Regions from separate parts of the Neomoorella glycerini genome, predicted to be linked through region 3. Evidence: riboswitches for the same ligand, from Rfam matches in the RefSeq annotation. Region 3 holds a riboswitch; each other region holds the start of a gene.
What was found. A riboswitch is a leader RNA that binds a small molecule or an ion and turns the genes downstream of it on or off. The one in region 3 is predicted to bind cobalamin.
Positions count from the first base shown of each region.

Region 1 (4,185 bases), 420 kb from region 3:
GGCCGTGGTCGGCCAGGTATTTACCTATAGCTGCCGGTGTGTTAGCCCCGCCGGTCAACATGGCCAGCCTCGCTTTCCCGGCAGCCAGCCGGGGCAGGTATGGTTCCAGGATCTCCAGGGAGCGTCCATGGCAGCTCAGGAAAGTGGCATCTTCCCAGCCCTGCATCAGGCGAGCAAAGGCCAGCTGGACGGAACTGATACCGGGGATAACGTTAATTTTTTCTCCGGGAAACTGGCGCTTGAGCCACGAGAGGAGGCTGTAAAAGCCGGGGTCCCCTGATACCAGTATAGCCGCCGGGCGGCCGCGTATTTGTAACAGAAAGGAACGTAATCCTTCCAGGTCGCCAGTGATCACCCTTTTCTCGCACTCCAAATCTTGAAAAAGGCTCAAAGCCCGGGGGCCACCGATAAGTACTTCGGCCGCAGCCGCAGCCCGGCGGGCCGCCGGCGTCAGGTATTCCTGGTTGCCGGGTCCAACCCCGATGACGGTCAGCCACCGGCCTTCAGCTCCCATGACCCCACGCCTCCAGTATTTGCCGGGCCATCCCATCCCAGCCTATAATTTCTCCCTGCAGGTTTAGCATAACCGTGCCCACTGTGAGTTCTCCACGGACAAGGGCCTCCGACCGCTGGCTGGCCCGGGCCGCCAGGGAGTCCCAGAACTCCCTCCCCAGGCCATGGTTGCGGATAATTTCCTGGGCAGCCTCAACTGTAGTTACCTCTAAAAGCTGCTGGACTACTTCCCGGGATGCCCCCCGCGCCGCGGCCCAGGCGGCCAGAATTTCCTGGCGGGCATCGGCCAGGCGACTGTGGGTATAAAAGATACCTCCTGCCACCTTGATGAGCTTGCCGCCATGCCCCCACAGGAGCACCTGCTTCACCCCGCGCTCGGCGCAGGCCTCCAGCATGTAGCCAATAAAGTTGCTGGTTAAAACAATGGCCGTAGCCGGTAGATGATAGCGTTCCTCGGCCTGGCGTTGCCCCAGGCGGCCGGGGGTCAGGATGAGGGTTTCCCAGCCGGCAGCCAGGGCGACATCAATCTGGGGTACCAGGGAGGTACGGTAGGCCTCTTCGGACATGGGTTCGACAATGCCGGTAGTGCCCAGGATAGAAAGACCGCCCTCAATCCCCAGGCGGGGGTTGAGGGTCCGCCGGGCCAGTTCTTCGCCACCGGGGATGCTGATCTCCAGTTCCAGGCCCTGGCCGGGCGGGGTTACATCGGCTACTGCCGCGGTAATCATTTGCCTGGGAACAGGGTTAATGGCCGGTTCCCCTGGAGGTATGGCCAGGCCGGGGCGGGTTACTGTCCCGACGCCGGCCCCGCCGCGTAAAGTCAATCCCCCGCCAGTTTTCCGGGCGCGGACATGGATGGCAGCCCCGTGGGTAACGTCAGGGTCATCACCGGCGTCTTTAAACACCACGGCTTCGGCCCAGTCCGGGCCATGATGGACAGTAACCGGTAGAGTGACCTTTTCTCCCCGGGGCAGGGTAAGGGTAACCTCCCGCACCAGCTGCTTCTGCCATAAAGCCAGGGCCGCCGCCCTGGCTGCTGCTGCCGCGCAGGTACCTGTGGTATAGCCCCGCCGTAATTCCTTCTGCAACGATTTTTCCTCCAGGCAGCGTTTATCTCTTTAGTTTCCTGTGGATTTCCGGGGAAATTCCTCCCCGGCAGCAGCGTCCCTTTTATTATCCTTTAAAACCAGGGGCAGCCCCGCCACCACCAGGTAGACCCGGTCGGCCCGGCTGGCTATCTCCTGGTTGGCCAGGCCCAGGAGGTCCCGGAAAACCCGGCCCAGGGGATAGGGAGGAATGAGTCCCATTCCCACTTCTTCAGTAACAATAATTACCCGCGCCGGTACCTGCCAGGCTACGACCGCCAGTTCCCTGACTTTAACCATGATGGCTTCTATAGCCGCTATATTTTTTTCCCAGCTATCTTCTGCTTCAATTGTTTCCTGGCTCAAAAGGTTGCTAATCCACATGCCCAGACTATCAAGGATGATGGTACCGGCACGCTGGCCTTCCCTGGCTACGGCTTCCGTTACGGCCAGGGGAACTTCTACCGTCTGCCAGCCGGCCGGCCTCCGGCGCCGGTGCATGTCCACCCGGGCAGCCATTTCTGCATCGCCCACGGTAGCCGTGGCCAGGTAGACTACCTTTGCGCCCCCGGCAGCAGCCAGCTCTTCGGCCAGGCGGCTTTTGCCACTCCTGGCACCCCCGGTTACCATGATTAACGAGCCGTATCCCAAGGTATGGCCTCCTAAATCCTAAAATAAAAACTCCAGCCCCCCACGAAGTAGCTGGAGTTACATAACCTAACTTGCGGCCCCTTAACGCGAGGGTGAAATGAACAGGCAGGTTTCCTGGCTCCGGCTCCTTGCCTGGCTTCGCCTTCCCGGTATAATACCAGTGGCCTTGAAGCAGGCTCCCCGGTTACAGTGGCGCGACCGCTCAGGATTTACACCTGATTCCCTTTTAACCTGTCAGGCACCTGTTCCCTATTAAGTTAATTATAGTATAAATCGTCCCCTCCTATCAGTCAAGCCCTGGGCAACGATAGACCCTGGAGCTTATTGGTGAGCAAAACCAGCTCTTTATTCTTTTCCCAGATGGCCCGGGCGTAGCGCCGGTTGCGGAGCTGGATCTGTTCCTTTTCCTGGCGCAGGCGATTTACCAGTTCCCACTTTTCGGCTTCGCTTTTTTCCACCAGGCGCATCAGGACACGCCGGCTGACCCTTAATTGTTCCACCTTGCTTTCCAGCTCTTGAATGCGCCGGTAAAGGGCACCTGCATCATTGCCAGCCAACGGCCCCACCCCCCTCATTATTAGTTTGCTAAAATATATGCCCGGAAGTCAAACCTTAGTCGCTTGAGCTTTAATCTTTTCGGCCCGCCTCTGTAATTGCTCCAGTTCGATTGTGCCCACCTGGCAGGCTCCCAGGTCGGCATGGCTGCTATCAACTATGCCGTGGAAATCCGACCCGCCGGTTACTACCAGGTTATACCGTGATGCCAGTTCCAGGTAACGCCCGGTGGCAGCGGCATCGTGGTGGGGATAGTAAGCTTCAATACCCTGCAAGCCGCTGCCCACCAGGGCAGGAATAAGACCATCGGCCCGGCTTATGCCCGGGTGGGCCAAAACCGGAACCCCTCTAGCCTTTAATATTACCTCCACAGCCCGGGCAGGTGAGACTTTGGCCCGCGGGACATAAGCAGGCCGGCCCCGCTCCAGCAAAGTTCGGAAGGCAAACTCCACCGATGGTACATAACCCTTGCGAACTAGAACGGCCGCAATATGGGGACGGCCCATGGCCTCGCCCCGCACTTCCTGCTCTACCTCACCCATGCTAATATCATAACCCAGCTCTTTAAGCCGGCCTACCATCCTGGCCGTACGCCGGTAACGCGCCTGGCGCATTGTTTCCAGGAAAGCCAGCAAACTTTCCTTTTGCCAGTCGATATAATAACCCAGGATATGGATCTCCCCTTCTTCCCATTCGGTGCTCAGTTCGACCCCGGCAATTACCTTAACGCCATAACTGTTTCCGGCAGCCAGTGCCTCTGCCAGGCCGGCTACCGTATCATGGTCGGTAACACCCAGGGCCGTTAACCCTTTTGTCTTCGCCAGGCTGATTAGTTCAGTGGGTGACAGCCGGCCGTCGGAGGCCGTAGTATGGGTATGTAAATCAGCTGCCATCTTTACCCGGCTCCAATCTTTTGCTAGTTATTGTAACACAAAAGCCTGCCCTCCTTACCGGTAAGCAGGCTTTTTTAGCGTTGTTTGATGGTTAACTTATGCCGGCCCATAGTGTTGCAACCGCTGGATAGCGGTTGCCCGGCCGGTACCGGGATCAATATCTATCAGGACAGCTTCCAACTGAATAATTCCACCAGCTACTTCAAAACGCACCGGCAACTGGGTAAGAAATTTTTTAACGATAAGCTCTGTCTTCACCCCCAGGACAGAATCCCTGGGGCCGGTCATGCCTACATCGGTAATATAGGCCGTCCCCTGGGGCAGGACCCGGGCATCAGCCGTCTGGATATGGGTATGGGTCCCGATGACGGCACTTACCAGGCCGTCCAGGTACCAGCCCAGGGCAACCTTTTCCGAAGTTGCTTCAGCATGGAAGTCTACTAAAATGATGCGGGTTAGCGCACCGATTTCTTCAGCCAGGCGGCGTC
Region 1 is NZ_CP046244.1:2,835,887-2,840,071, reverse strand. Features, by position in the region: gene cbiE (precorrin-6y C5,15-methyltransferase (decarboxylating) subunit CbiE) at 1-514, opposite strand, end outside; gene cbiD (cobalt-precorrin-5B (C(1))-methyltransferase CbiD) at 504-1,601, opposite strand; gene cobU (bifunctional adenosylcobinamide kinase/adenosylcobinamide-phosphate guanylyltransferase) at 1,632-2,249, opposite strand; cobalamin riboswitch at 2,337-2,510, opposite strand; gene MGLY_RS14195 (translation initiation factor 2) at 2,540-2,806, opposite strand; gene MGLY_RS14190 (PHP domain-containing protein) at 2,855-3,697, opposite strand; gene MGLY_RS14185 (TIGR00282 family metallophosphoesterase) at 3,794-4,185, opposite strand, start outside.
Region 1: linked by a shared signal. The riboswitch ahead of cobU (bifunctional adenosylcobinamide kinase/adenosylcobinamide-phosphate guanylyltransferase) and the one ahead of MGLY_RS16280 (ABC transporter substrate-binding protein) in region 3 are both predicted to bind cobalamin.

Region 2 (4,185 bases), 270 kb from region 3:
GTAAAAACGGGCCGGGATGCCGGCGACCCCAATGGCAGCCCCGGCCATCAGGGCGATGATAAGGGCTGGGATTAAAGGCTGGGGCGCCACCAGGGCGATCATGAGGGTTACCAGGGCAAAGGCTACTTTTTCCCCCGGGTGGATGTTCTTCAACCGGTTGCTATAGGCATACTGGTCAATGCTGAACATTTACTTTTGCTCCCGATGTTTCTTGCCTTTGCTGTAACCCAGGAAGTAGCAAACAATACCGCTGCCGATGGCGGCCTGGGTGGCAAAAAGGAAGGTCTCCACTTCTCCGCTGGGGGGCTCCCAGACGGGTTTAAACCAGGGTTCATAATCGGGACGGATCTGGGTAATGGCCTCTTCGGCCCGGTCGTCGGCACCGGCAAATTCCGCGCTGCGGTGCAGGAAAAAGGGTGCCGCCGCCAGGAGGATAACGATCAGGAGTAAGAAGAGATTTTTCTGGGCGCTACTCATTACTTGTGCACCTCCAGGTTGCGGCCTCCCACCGCCAGGGCCTTCTCATCTAAAATAGATAGCTCCTGCAATTCGTTTTTATTATAAGTGGCCAGCAAGTTAAAGACGATGACGGTTAAGATACCTTCGCTAATGGCCAGGGGTAACTGGGTAACGGCAAAGATACCCATGAATTTCAGCATAGACGCTAGCACCCCGCCGGGCTGGGCCGGGAAGGCCAGGGCCAGCTGCAGGGAAGTGGTGACATAGGTCATAAGGTCGCCCAGGGTGGCGGCCAGGAAGACGGCTACGGGCAGCGATCCACCCAGCCGCCTTACCAGGCGGTAAAGGCCGTAGGCCACAAAAGGCCCCACGACGGCCATGGAGAAGGTATTGGCACCCAGGGTGCTCAAGCCCCCGTGGGCGAGCAAAAGGGCCTGGAAGAGGAGGACGATACCCCCCAGGATGCTCATGGCTGCCGGACCAAAGAGGATGGCCCCCAGACCCACCCCGGTGGGATGGGAACAGCTGCCGGTTACTGAAGGGAGTTTCAGGGCCGACAGGACAAAAGTATAGGCGCCGGCCAGGCCCAGGAGCATTTTCAGGCCGGGATTGCTTTTTACAGTTTGCTGGATGGACCGCAGGCCCCAGAACCAGAAGGGCAGGACGACGACAAACCAGAAGGCGGCCCAGTTGAAGGGCAGGAAGCCCTCGGCGATATGCATGGCATAGGCCGGCCGGGCCAGGACGGCCATAGCCAGGAGAAGATACATGGTTAACCACGTTGTACGGCGGAACATCGTATGTACCCCCTTAGTTTTGAAAATCGGAATGGTCATCTTTTTTAAGAGGGGCGATCTTTTTCAGCAGGGCGACGGCTTCGGAAACTGTGTAGACAGGGTAACGATACTGAATGGAAGGCCGCTTGATTACTATTACCGGTATTTTTAGCGCCAGGGCGGCGGCAATTTTGGCCTCGGTACCGCCGGCCGGGCCGGCGTCCCGGGTGACGATAACACCGGCCTTACAGGCTTTAAACATGGCTTTATTCATTTCTTTAGAAAAAGGCCCCTGCATGGCGATAATATCGCGGGGCGTCAAGCCCAGGTCCTGGCATTTTTTAATTACCCGGTGTTCAGGTAATACCCTGACCACAATGCGTTTATCTTTAAGCAGGGGGTTTTTGACGAACACTTCCAGGTTATTAGTACCGGTAGTTAAAAAGATAGTCTCCCCCAACCTGGCGGCAGTCCGGGCGGCTTCTTCCCAGGTTGCCACCTGGTAGATGAGGCTGTCGTCCGGCAACCTTGTTTCTGCCCGTAAAAAGCGCAGGTAATATAGCTGTTGTTCTTGGCACCAGGCTTCCAGGGTCCGGGATAGGTGGTTGGGATAAGGAAGGGTGGCGTCAATGACTGCTTCCAGTTGCCTGCTACCCCCCAGGGTGGCTAAATTACCTTCCGTTAAGGGACCTGTTAATATTAACGTTGCACCATCCTGCCGGGCCAGTTGTTCGCCATAAGCACTGTCGGTCCAGGTAACAATTTGATAGCCTGCCTGCCGGAGGCTGCGGATTAACTGCCTTCCCTCACCGGTACTACCTACCACTAAAATCAAAACGCGCCGTCCTCCCTGTTGAAACTAAAAATCCCCGGCTGCTTTGCCGGGGAAACCGGTGGTGCCGCTAAACAGGCATGCCTAAATACACCACCTCCCCGGGTTGAGCCCCTGGTGGCATCAGGACAGGCTGGCCTATTGGCAGAGCATCATCGGTTGCTACAAGTTCCCGCTTCCAGGCGGCGTTTTGCGCAACCTCTCCCCTACCGGCGGCTGGATTTAAGCCCGGTCTGCTCGAGACCGTGCACCCATTCTGTATGCAATTTAAATAAACGATGCTGCTGCTGCTAACCTTCTTCGTTCTTCAGGTCAGTTGCCGCGACGCCGCGAAGAGGTTGCGGCATTGGGAACAACATAAAACCCCCTGCTCCTACAGAAGCAGAGGGTTTGCTTGCCATACTCTGGCCAACCACCCCCTATCCGGCGTAGGGGTAAAGGTTTCCAGGCAACCGGTATCCTGACTCGGGATCACGGCTCCGGCACCGCCTTCCCAGGTATTACCCAGTGGCTTTATGGCGCCTTGCTCCCCCTCACAGTGGCGGGACCGTGTCAGACTTGCACTGACTTCCCTGATTTGCCTGGAACATATTCATTTCAAAACTATTTTATCATAACTTGGATATGATGTCCAGGGGTTTTAACGTAAATCTGGCAGGAAGCTAAGCCAGCCCGGCCCTTCGCAAAACGCGCAAGACCGCTTTATTGGCTTTCTCCCGTACCTCACCGGCATCTATGGTCTTCAGTTCACCTTTCTCCATGACGATTTTGCCGTCAACCATGGTCAGGGTAACGTCTGAGCCTCTGGCCTGGTAGACCAGTTGGGTGTAGACGTCGACGCCGTCCGCCGGCTGGGTATGGAGGCCCTCCAGGGAAACCAGGGCCAGGTCGGCCTTCTTCCCTACTTCCAGGCTGCCGATGTCCTTTTCCATGCCCATGGCCCGGGCCCCGCCCAGGGTGGCCATTTCAAAGACCAGGGGTGCCGGCATGGTGGTGGGACCATGGAGGGGCTTCTGGATCAGCGCCGCCAGCCGCATTTCCATAAAGGCGTCCAGGTTGTTATTGCAGGGCGCGCCGTCGGCGGCCAGGGAAACCACCGTTCCCCGGTTCAGGAGATCCGGTACCGGGCAGATACCGGAAGCCATCTTTAAGTTAGAGGAAGGGCAGTGAACTACTTTAGTACCGGTACGGGCCAGGATATCCTTCTCCTCTTCGCTGAGCCAGATACAGTGGACCAGGATGAGGTCGGGGCCGGTGAGACCGATATCGTCCAGGTAGAGGACGTTGCGCCGGCCGTGGAGTTTTTCCACCAGGGCGCATTCACCCCGGTTTTCCGAAGCATGGGTATGGATTTTAACGCCGTAATGGCGGGCGAGATCCCGGACTTCCAATAATAATTCCTCGGTGCAGGAAACCACAAAGCGGGGCTCAAAGGCGTACTGGATGCGGCCGTTGTCGTAGCCGTGCCACTTTTCCAGCAGGTCTACGCTTTCCTTTAGCGAGGCCGCAGTTATTTCTTTAAGGCTGGCCGGGACGTCCTCGCCAAAATCCATCATCACTTTGCCGGTAATGGCCCGGATGCCGCTTTGAGAGATGGCTTCCATGGCCGCATCGGTATGATGGACGGTTTCCATGTCGACGATGGTGGTGGTGCCGCTAAGGAAGAGTTCACCGATGCCCAGCAGGGCTGAGTAGTAAAGGGATTCGGGATCGTGGGCTCCTTCCAGGGGCCAGATACGCAGGCGCAGCCAGTCCAGGAGTTCCAGGTCGTCGGCGCGGCCGCGGAAGAGGGCCTGGCAGAGGTGGATATGGGGCTGGATGAGGCCGGGGATGACCAGCTGGCCCGTAGCCTCGATGATCCGGTCGGCGGTGGCCGGCGTCCGGCCGATGGCGGCGATGCGGTCGTCTTCAATATAGATATTCCCCTGGAATACTTCCCTCCTGGGGTTCATGGTGACCAGGATGCCGTTCTTGATTAAAATACTCATTGCTCCTCTCCTTCTTTTGCCCGCAGGGCGGCCAGGATTTTTTCCGGTGTAACCGGTAACTCCGTAAGGCGAACTCCCACGGCGTTATAAATGGCATTGATAATGGCCGGTACGGTGGGGAGGGTGGCGG
Region 2 is NZ_CP046244.1:2,991,589-2,995,773, forward strand. Features, by position in the region: gene cbiQ (cobalt ECF transporter T component CbiQ) at 1-189, opposite strand, end outside; gene MGLY_RS14960 (energy-coupling factor ABC transporter substrate-binding protein) at 190-477, opposite strand; gene MGLY_RS14965 (energy-coupling factor ABC transporter permease) at 477-1,256, opposite strand; gene cobK (precorrin-6A reductase) at 1,270-2,061, opposite strand; cobalamin riboswitch at 2,501-2,693, opposite strand; gene MGLY_RS14975 (5'-deoxyadenosine deaminase) at 2,730-4,055, opposite strand; gene MGLY_RS18615 (xanthine dehydrogenase family protein molybdopterin-binding subunit) at 4,052-4,185, opposite strand, start outside.
Region 2: linked by a shared signal. The riboswitch ahead of cobK (precorrin-6A reductase) and the one ahead of MGLY_RS16280 (ABC transporter substrate-binding protein) in region 3 are both predicted to bind cobalamin.

Region 3 (4,185 bases):
CAAAGCCCTGCCTACCCAATTCATATACTGTACCGGCAAGGGTTTATCCAGGCCCATTTGCTGCCGCATGGCCTGGATCTCCTCCTGGGTAGGTTCAGTCATCCCGCCCAGCCGCAGGACTTCTGCCGCCGGGTCCCCGGGGGCGATTACCCCCAGCAGAAAAGCAATAAGTGTTATTCCTAGAAGGGTTGGGATACCGGCCCCCAGGCGTCGCAAAATATACATCACCTTGATGCCAGCTCCATTTCCGGCAAGGTAGTGCCGTAAATAGCGGCTTCATAGCCGCGCAAGCGCTTATTGTAAGCGATCAGGTTAACATCATAGAAAAGGGGTATAATCGGTAGTTCCCTGGCTGTTATTTCCTGGATACGATTATAAATCTCTTTACGTCGTTTAATATCCAGTTCCTGTTCAGCCTTTGCTATCAAATTGTCAACCTCGGGATTGTTATATCCCAAGCTATAGTTTACGTTGGAAGCCCCTTTGCTCGTCGCAAACCAGCGGAAAAGGGTATCAGGTTCACCATTGGGGAGCCCTTGAATACGTAAGGCAATATGATAATCTCCCTTTTTCATAGCTTCGTTAAAGGCTGCCCCATCCAGCACCCGGATTTCGGCATCCAGGCCAAGCTGTTTTAAGTAAGATTGGACTAGCTCTGCCTGGGCTTTATAAGGATACCGGTCCAGGGCATAGGTGGGAATTATCACTACTACTTTCTCTTTCTTATTCCCCAGGGTTTCCCGGGCGAGCCGCTTCGCTTCTTCCGGGTTGTACTCGGGTTTAAGGTCCGAATGGAAAGGAGAAGCGTTGCTGAGCATGCTGCCTGCCGGCGTGCCGTAACCATAATATAACTCTTTTACAATAAAGTCCCGGTCAACCAGCAGGCTTAAAGCCTTGCGCATACGGACATCGTTAAAAGGCGGCTTGGTGCCGTTGGTCATTATATAATGGGTAATAGTTGAAGGGGCGGAAGACACGGCAAAACGGTTGTCCTTGAGCAAATCCCTGGCCTGGGCAGGCTGGATGGCTCCCAGATCCATTACCCCCATAATTTCTTCCGCTCTAAGCGCCGCCAGCCGCGTTTCGGGTTCCGGTATCACTCTCACCCGGATGCGTTTTGTCTTGGCCGCCTTGCCCCAGTAATTCTCATATGCTTCCAGCAAAGCATACTGGTCTTTTTTATGTTCTACCAGTTTAAACGGACCTGTACCCATCGGCAGGCTATTAAAGTCGCCGTTATCATTAAAATTACGTGGGCTGAAAATGGCACTATAAAAGTTAACCATCCTGAAAGGCAAAGTGGGCTGGGGTTTTTCGAAAGTGAGGCGCACGGTGTAAGTATCAATTTTAACAACCTGCTTCAACCCCGGATAAGCTTCTTTGATGTTAAATGAATAAAAGGGCGATGTCCGCGGGCTGATCTTCTGGTAACGATTAAAATTAGCAATAACGGCATCGGCATCAAAAGCAACGCCATCATGGAACTTTACGCCCTGGCGGAGCTTAAACGTCCATTCCCGGCCATCGCGGGACATCTCCCAGGCCTCGGCCAGGCACGGCGCCGGTTGCCCGTGATTATCCAAGGTAATAAGTGGCTCCCAAACATGAAGAATAGAGCTAGTATAATAAGGGTCTTTAGCTCCGGGCGCAAGGTCACGTGGAGCGGCCAGAACAACTTCTGCAGTAACTTCTTTGCTTTCCCGTGTACAACCAGAGATAAACAAGGGAAGGCTTATAATTAAAAAAAGAATCATCAATACAACTAAACTACTGCTTTTAGCAGGTCTATAAAAAATTGATTTAGACCACTTATGCATAAATAGCAATCCTCCTTTTTAAGGTTCTTTAAAGCAACATAAAATCCATGTTTTCCTGCCGGCAAAAATGCAAAATAAAAACTCACCTCCCTATCCGCGCAGGTTGGTCAGGCAAAGGGCAACAGGCAGGTTTCCTGGCTCAGGTTCATTGGCACCCCACGTCTTCCCAGGCTATAAAAGCCCAGTGACCCATGGGTGGGGCTCCTCACCTTTACAGTGGCGGGACCGCGCCGGATTCGCACCGGCTTCCCTTTTAACTTTTACCCCTCGAGGTAAAAGCACCCGTTCCTCAGCTGATATACATAAATTTAATAAATTTAATATTAAGTTTAGCATGATTGATGACGTTTGTCTACGGTCAGGGTTTTGATAGTACGTGTCAAGATGTAGTAGGCAAAAAGAGACCTCACATAAAAATCCCATATATATCCAACACCTTTTCCGGCTCCGGAGTATTGTGCAGTAATTCTCTGCGCCTGTCAAGGTTAAAGCCTGCGGCCGCCTACGGCGACCTTGACAGGCTTCGCGAATTACTGCCTGCTCTAATTAAGCCGGAAAAGGGGTTAGAATATAGCTCCACTAATTCTTGTTAGTTGCCTCAAGGTATATTTAACCCAATCTGTTCCCGCCTCAGGGCCAACAAGGGCTGGTACTCTCTTCCTTAACCATGCTTCTACGTCTTCTTTAACTATCTTCTTTTCTTTTATTACTTTAACGGGATTCTTTTCTACTTGTGGCATCTTCTTTTCTAGCCATGCGGCTAATTCTCCATTGGCTTTGAGCATAAGTAATGCTACCATGGCCGTTGCTCCTGCTTCGCTCCAGCTCATTCCCCTCTTTTTCATGCGAATGGCTATTTTTTTGTCTACTGTTGTTTCGGCTACGCCCATCCCGTATAACTTTAGCCCTTCCAGTTGTCGTGGTAACCGCAAGCGGTAATCTAACAGGTTATCGCGATATCTTTGACAGTAGTCATATACTTTTTGGCGTTGTTGCTTGTTTTTGCGGTTCGGTGCTTCTTCTATGAGTGCTTCCATGGTGTCCAAAAAGACCTGCTCTTGACCTTTGGCTAAAATCTCCATTAATCCTCGCGCTGTTTCGTTCCCATAAGCCTGCCTTATATCCCGGTGGAGGTGGTAGCGGTCCAATTGTACAATGGCTCCTGGTAACTGTTCTTTGGCTGTCTTCTGGATCCAGCTGGCTCCGTCGCCATTGACCACATATATTGTTTTTTCGTCTATCTCGTAGTACCTGGCTATTTCCGTGGTGAGGGCTTCCCAAAATTGTTCTCCATCTTCATAGATGCCCATTACTACCCGCGGGTTCTTGAGATGCCGGGCATTCCCTTTTTCTATCCACCCTTCGTATACTATTCCTACTTTTACTTCTATCCGCTCTTGCTTGCTCCTTTGCAGGGGAATCATTATGCCATCGGCTTCGATAAATAGTGCCGGTACTTTTTTCTTTTTGCCTTGGGGCTCTTCCCCGCTCACGAATAGCTTGTTGCGCAGGGCTTCTTGCAGTCCTTTTTGTTCCAGTCCATTTCGTTTTACTTCGCTATGGATGGTCATATGGCTTAATTGGCCCATCCCTGCTTCGGCCATTATTTCCGCTGCCTGCCTGAAGGGTAACCGGGTTGCCAGCGATACGGCTAATTTGAGCAGTCTTCCTGTCAGGCGCTTTCCTTGGCGTAAGTTCAGGGCTTCGTCTAACAGAAACCTTCCCTCGCCTCTTTTCTTTTTGCGCGTCGCTTTGACATATAGTCGGCGCTTAAAGGTTATATCCCCGTACAGGCAGGTGATTGTGCGGTAGCGGAAGCCAGCTATCCTATATCTCTTGGGTTTTGCTGGCATAAGGGCATCATCCAGGGCTTCCAGTACGGCTACCAATAATCGCCTGGCTATTTGCAGGATAACTTCTTCTAGAGTGTTGAAATTCTCGATACCATCTAATAAACTAAAGATGGTAGCGGTACTGGTATTACCGTTTACCATAAAGAGACCTCACTCCTTTTACGGTGTTTTTCTTCTTGTGAGGTCTCTTTTCTCTTTTTTGCTCCTTTTTCCTCCTGCCTACTGTAATTTTACACTAACGTTTTGATACAGTGCTGACGCATGAAAATATATAAAGACAAAGTTCAGGGACCAAAATCAGGCGAACGAACAGTGAGAACTCAAAAAGGGGAGGTAGGTACCCTCTATAAACGATAAAAAAGCTCCGAACAGGAAAAAAGAGGGGTAAAATTGAGTACAGCAAAGCAAGCCATCTTTATGTAAGCGGCTATAAGCTACTTGAAGGTAAAGAATTAAGTTGTCGCTGACGCAGAGATTAAAGTTTCAAAAGGCCAAGCGTATTCTGGGCGGCTTAG
Region 3 is NZ_CP046244.1:3,260,076-3,264,260, forward strand. Features, by position in the region: gene nikB (nickel ABC transporter permease) at 1-225, opposite strand, end outside; gene MGLY_RS16280 (ABC transporter substrate-binding protein) at 225-1,583, opposite strand; cobalamin riboswitch at 1,925-2,118, opposite strand; gene MGLY_RS16285 (ISLre2 family transposase) at 2,381-3,811, opposite strand; gene MGLY_RS16290 (hypothetical protein) at 4,154-4,185, opposite strand, start outside.

Region 4 (4,185 bases), 150 kb from region 3:
CAGCGGAAATTGCACCCGCCATAAAAGACGGTGGTGCAGACCTCGCCGGGGAAGTCCACCAGGCTCGTTAACTGGATGCCTCTAATGGTTATGGGTACCGCCCCCTTAAAACATCAGGTGACAGGACGGAAGCTCCGCCGCTCCCGGAACTCTTCCTGCTTGCCTTTATTCCAGTTCTTTACCGGCCGGTAATAGCCGACGATCCGGCTCCAGACCTCCGTCTCCCGGCCGCATTCCGGGCATGTCCACTGCTCGCCGGAAAGATACCCGTGCTCGGGGCAGATGCTGAAGGTAGGCGTAATGGTTAAATACGGCAGGCGGAAATTATGCATCACCGTCTGCAGAAAACGCCGGCAGGTGGCGGTATCAGTCACCCTTTCCCCCAGGTAGGCATGAAAGACCGTGCCACCGGTGTATTTCAGCTGCAACTCGTCCTGGTGCTCCAGGGCGGTAAAAACGTCGTCGGTGTAGCCGACCGGCAGGTGGGTGGAATTGGTGTAATACGGTTCGTTGGCACCGGAAGTGATAATATCAGGATAAAGGCGCCTGTCCAGCCGGGCCAGACGGTAAGAAGTGCCTTCCGCCGGCGTGGCTTCCAGGTTGAAGAGCTGGCCGGTTTCCACCTGGTAGGTGGCCAGGACAGAACGCATGAAGTCCAGGATTTCCAAAGCCAGGCCCCTTCCCTCGCGGGTGTCTATGCCTTTCCCCCAAAAGTTTAAGAGGGCCTCGTGCATGCCGACAATGCCGATGGTATTGAAATGGTTCTCCCAGTACCTGCCGAAGCGTTCTTTAACCCGCCGCAGGTAGAACCGGGAGTAAGGATAAAGCCCCTGCTCCGTCAGCTTCTCCAGGATGTTGCGCTTGAGGAGCAGGCTTTCCTTTGCCAGGTCCATCTTCGCCTTTAAGCTGCTGAAGAACTCTTCTTTAGTTGCGGAAAGGTAACCCAGGCGCGGCAAATTTATGGTCACCACGCCGCACGACCCCGTAAGAGGGTTGGCGCCGAAAAGTCCGCCGCCGCGTTTCTTGAGTTCCCGGTGATCCAGTCGCAGATGACAGCACATGCTGCGGACATCCTCGGGCTTTAAATCGGAGTTGATAAAGTTGGCGAAGTAGGGGATGCCGTATTTGGCCGTCATGGCCATGATCTTGTTTGCCACCGGGCTTTCCCAGGGAAAATCAGGCGTGATGTTGTACGTGGGTATGGGGAAGGTAAAAATGCGGCCCCGGGCATCCCCCGCCATCATCACCTCGCAAAAGGCCATATTCAGCCAGTCCATCTCTTGCTGAAAGTCGCCGTAGCATTCCTCGCGCCGCTCGCCACCGATAATGACCGGCTCGCCGGCTAAAACCTGCGGCACGACCACATCCATGGTCAGGTTGACAAAGGGTGTCTGGAAGCCCACCCTGGTGGGCACATTGAGGTTAAAGATAAACTCCTGCAGGGCCTGCTTGACTTCCCGGTAGTCCAGGCCGTCGTAACGGATAAAGGGAGCGAGGTAGGTGTCGAAACTGGAAAAGGCCTGGGCCCCGGCGGCTTCCCCCTGCAAGGTATAAAAGAAATTGGCTATCTGCCCCAGGGCCGTCCGGAAATGCCGGGGCGGCGCGCTTTCCACCTTTTGCCCCACGCCGGCAAAGCCGCTTTCCAGCAGATCGGCCAGGTCCCAGCCACAGCAATAGGGCGCCAGCAACCCCAGGTCGTGGATATGGAGATCGCCCCTTTCATGGGCCTCGCGGATGGCCGGCGGGTAGACCTTTTCCAGCCAGTACCGGGAACTGACGGCAGCAATGATATGGTTGTTGAGGCCCTGGAGGGAATAATTCATGTTGCTGTTCTCATTAATCCGCCAGTCCTGGCCGTCAAGGTAGCCCTGGACCATTTCCTGCACGTTAACCAGGAGGTGGCGGAAATCCCGCCATTCCGCATGTTGTTGCCGGTAAAGGATATAGGCCTTGGCCGTCCGGGCATGGCCGTTCTCAATTAATACTTTTTCTACCAGGTCCTGCACGTCTTCGACGGTAGGCAGCCTGTCGACAAATTTTTCCGCTAGAAGGGCCGTCACCTGGTTGGCCAGCCGGCTAGCCAGGCGGCGGTCCTGGCCCCCGACAGCCAGGGCCGCTTTGTAAATAGCATTGATAATCCTTTCCTCGTCAAAGTCCACTACCCGGCCGTCGCGCTTGATGATCTTCCTGGGTATCATGATAAAATTTTAATCTCCTTTCGCCTGCCTGAATTAAAAACCCCAACCACGCCTGCGTAGCTGGGGTAAATTTCTCCCTTTACCTCACCTTCACCATGGCCGTGGTTTAACGGTGCAATCCCACGGGCAGGTCTCCTGGCTCGGGTTCAACGCTCCCTGCTGCCTTCCCGGGTTTAGACCCCAGTGGCTCCTTTAGCAGGTACTCCCCCTCACAGTGGCGGCACCGCGCCGGACTTGCACCGGCTTCCCTGGCACCCGCGAGAATCGTTTTCTGGTAATGTTCGACAAAGAAGAGGCAAATTCCTGCCGTTATAACTATCTCCCCTGGTCAATAATGGTTTTTATTCACCAGGAGCTATTTTTTCCTGTTGGAATTACTTTATTTCCCGGCTTCTATGGGGGCATGTATTACAAAGGGAGGGATCGTCAAAGGAGATCTGGCAGTAAGTCCCTTCCTCCTTCCAGCATGGCTTGGCGCACCCTATGCGTTCAGTCTTACGGGAGCAGGCCGGGCAGTCCTCATATAACCAGCAAGGATAAAAAGCCAGGTAGTGTTTGATGGAGTTTAAATTAAAGCCTTTATCGATGAGCTTTTGAATGAAGCGCAGCCGTTTCAAGTCATTATTTGAGTAAAGGCGCCGCCCGTTCTTGCGTGCGGGCTGGATGAGTTTATGTCTTTCCCAGACCCGCAGGGTGCCCGGCTGTATGCCCAGTAAATCGGCGACCACGCTGATGGTATATAACATTTGTTCCGGCATGGGAAGCCGCCTCGCTTAACAATCAGGTTATAATTATTTACAGTTTTATTTTACGTTAACTTATCATCCCAGATCAAGTATCGCTTTTCTCCTTTTGAGAACATATTTTTGCTATATCTAAATAACTTTGCTGTAATATTTTTTATAAGTTTATTGACATGATTATGTTCAAGAAATATGATATAAGTAAGATCAATAGTAAGCGGGGCGAAGAAGGCCGGTGTATCCCATCGGTATGGTTATCCAGGTCTTAGATATTTCTCCCCACCGCCTGCGTCGCTGGGAACGAAAGGGACTGGTCGTTCCCACGAGAAAAAACGGCCGGCGCTGCTATTCGGAACTGGATTTACAGCGGTTAATGTTTATTAAGCGCCTCCTTGATGGCAAGCACTGCCGGCTTGCAAACCTCCCCCATTATCTCGCCTTTTACCCCTGCTGGCAGGACGGTAAATGTATAAGCACCCCTCTAAAAGAGCCACATGAAGGGGCGCGTCCTTGCTGGCAAAAGAAAAACTGGTATTGCCCGGGACAGGTCCCATAACATCAAGACTGGCTACCAGTTCCACCGGAAAGTATAGTCAGGGTTACAAGGCAAGGAAATATCCGTTTTTTAACTTCTAGCACCATTCATTAAATTTTATACAGGAGTGTTGTTTATGTCCATTTTGCTGGCTGCAGAAGTGCCTGGCCCTGCAAAAATCTCCCGGGCCATGGGCGGGGCCAGCCTGCAGGCCTGCCTGGCCTGCGGCGTGTGCACCGGCGGCTGCCCTGCCGGCAACATCGGCGCACCGGTAGACCCCCGTAAAATGGTGCGCCTGCTCCTGCTGGGGATGGAAGACCGGCTCCTGGCGTCAGATATGATCTGGCTGTGCACCATGTGCGGCCGCTGTACAGTCTACTGCCCGGTGGGTGTGAATATGGGTGACCTGGTCCGGGCCGTGCGGTCGAAACTGGCGGCAGAAGGCCGCGTCCCCGTAAACCTGCAGAAAGTGGTAGACCTGGCTCTAGAGTCCGGCAATAATATGGGGATCAGCCAGGAGGATTACCTCGACACCCTGGACTGGATGCAGGAAGAGCTCCAGGCGGAGTTCGGCAGTGAGGCGGAAATACCCGTTGATAAGAAGGACGCCAGGATATTGTACGTTATCAACCCGCGGGAAGCGAAGTTCTTCCCCCTCTCCATCCTGGCGGCGGCCAAAGTGTTCCATGCCGCCGGCGAAAGCTGGACC
Region 4 is NZ_CP046244.1:3,412,380-3,416,564, forward strand. Features, by position in the region: gene MGLY_RS16985 (anaerobic ribonucleoside-triphosphate reductase activating protein) at 1-92, opposite strand, end outside; gene MGLY_RS16990 (ribonucleoside triphosphate reductase) at 114-2,198, opposite strand; cobalamin riboswitch at 2,307-2,472, opposite strand; gene MGLY_RS16995 (MerR family transcriptional regulator) at 2,573-2,956, opposite strand; gene MGLY_RS18945 (MerR family transcriptional regulator) at 3,192-3,497, shown strand; gene MGLY_RS17005 ((Fe-S)-binding protein) at 3,613-4,185, shown strand, end outside.
Region 4: linked by a shared signal. The riboswitch ahead of MGLY_RS16990 (ribonucleoside triphosphate reductase) and the one ahead of MGLY_RS16280 (ABC transporter substrate-binding protein) in region 3 are both predicted to bind cobalamin.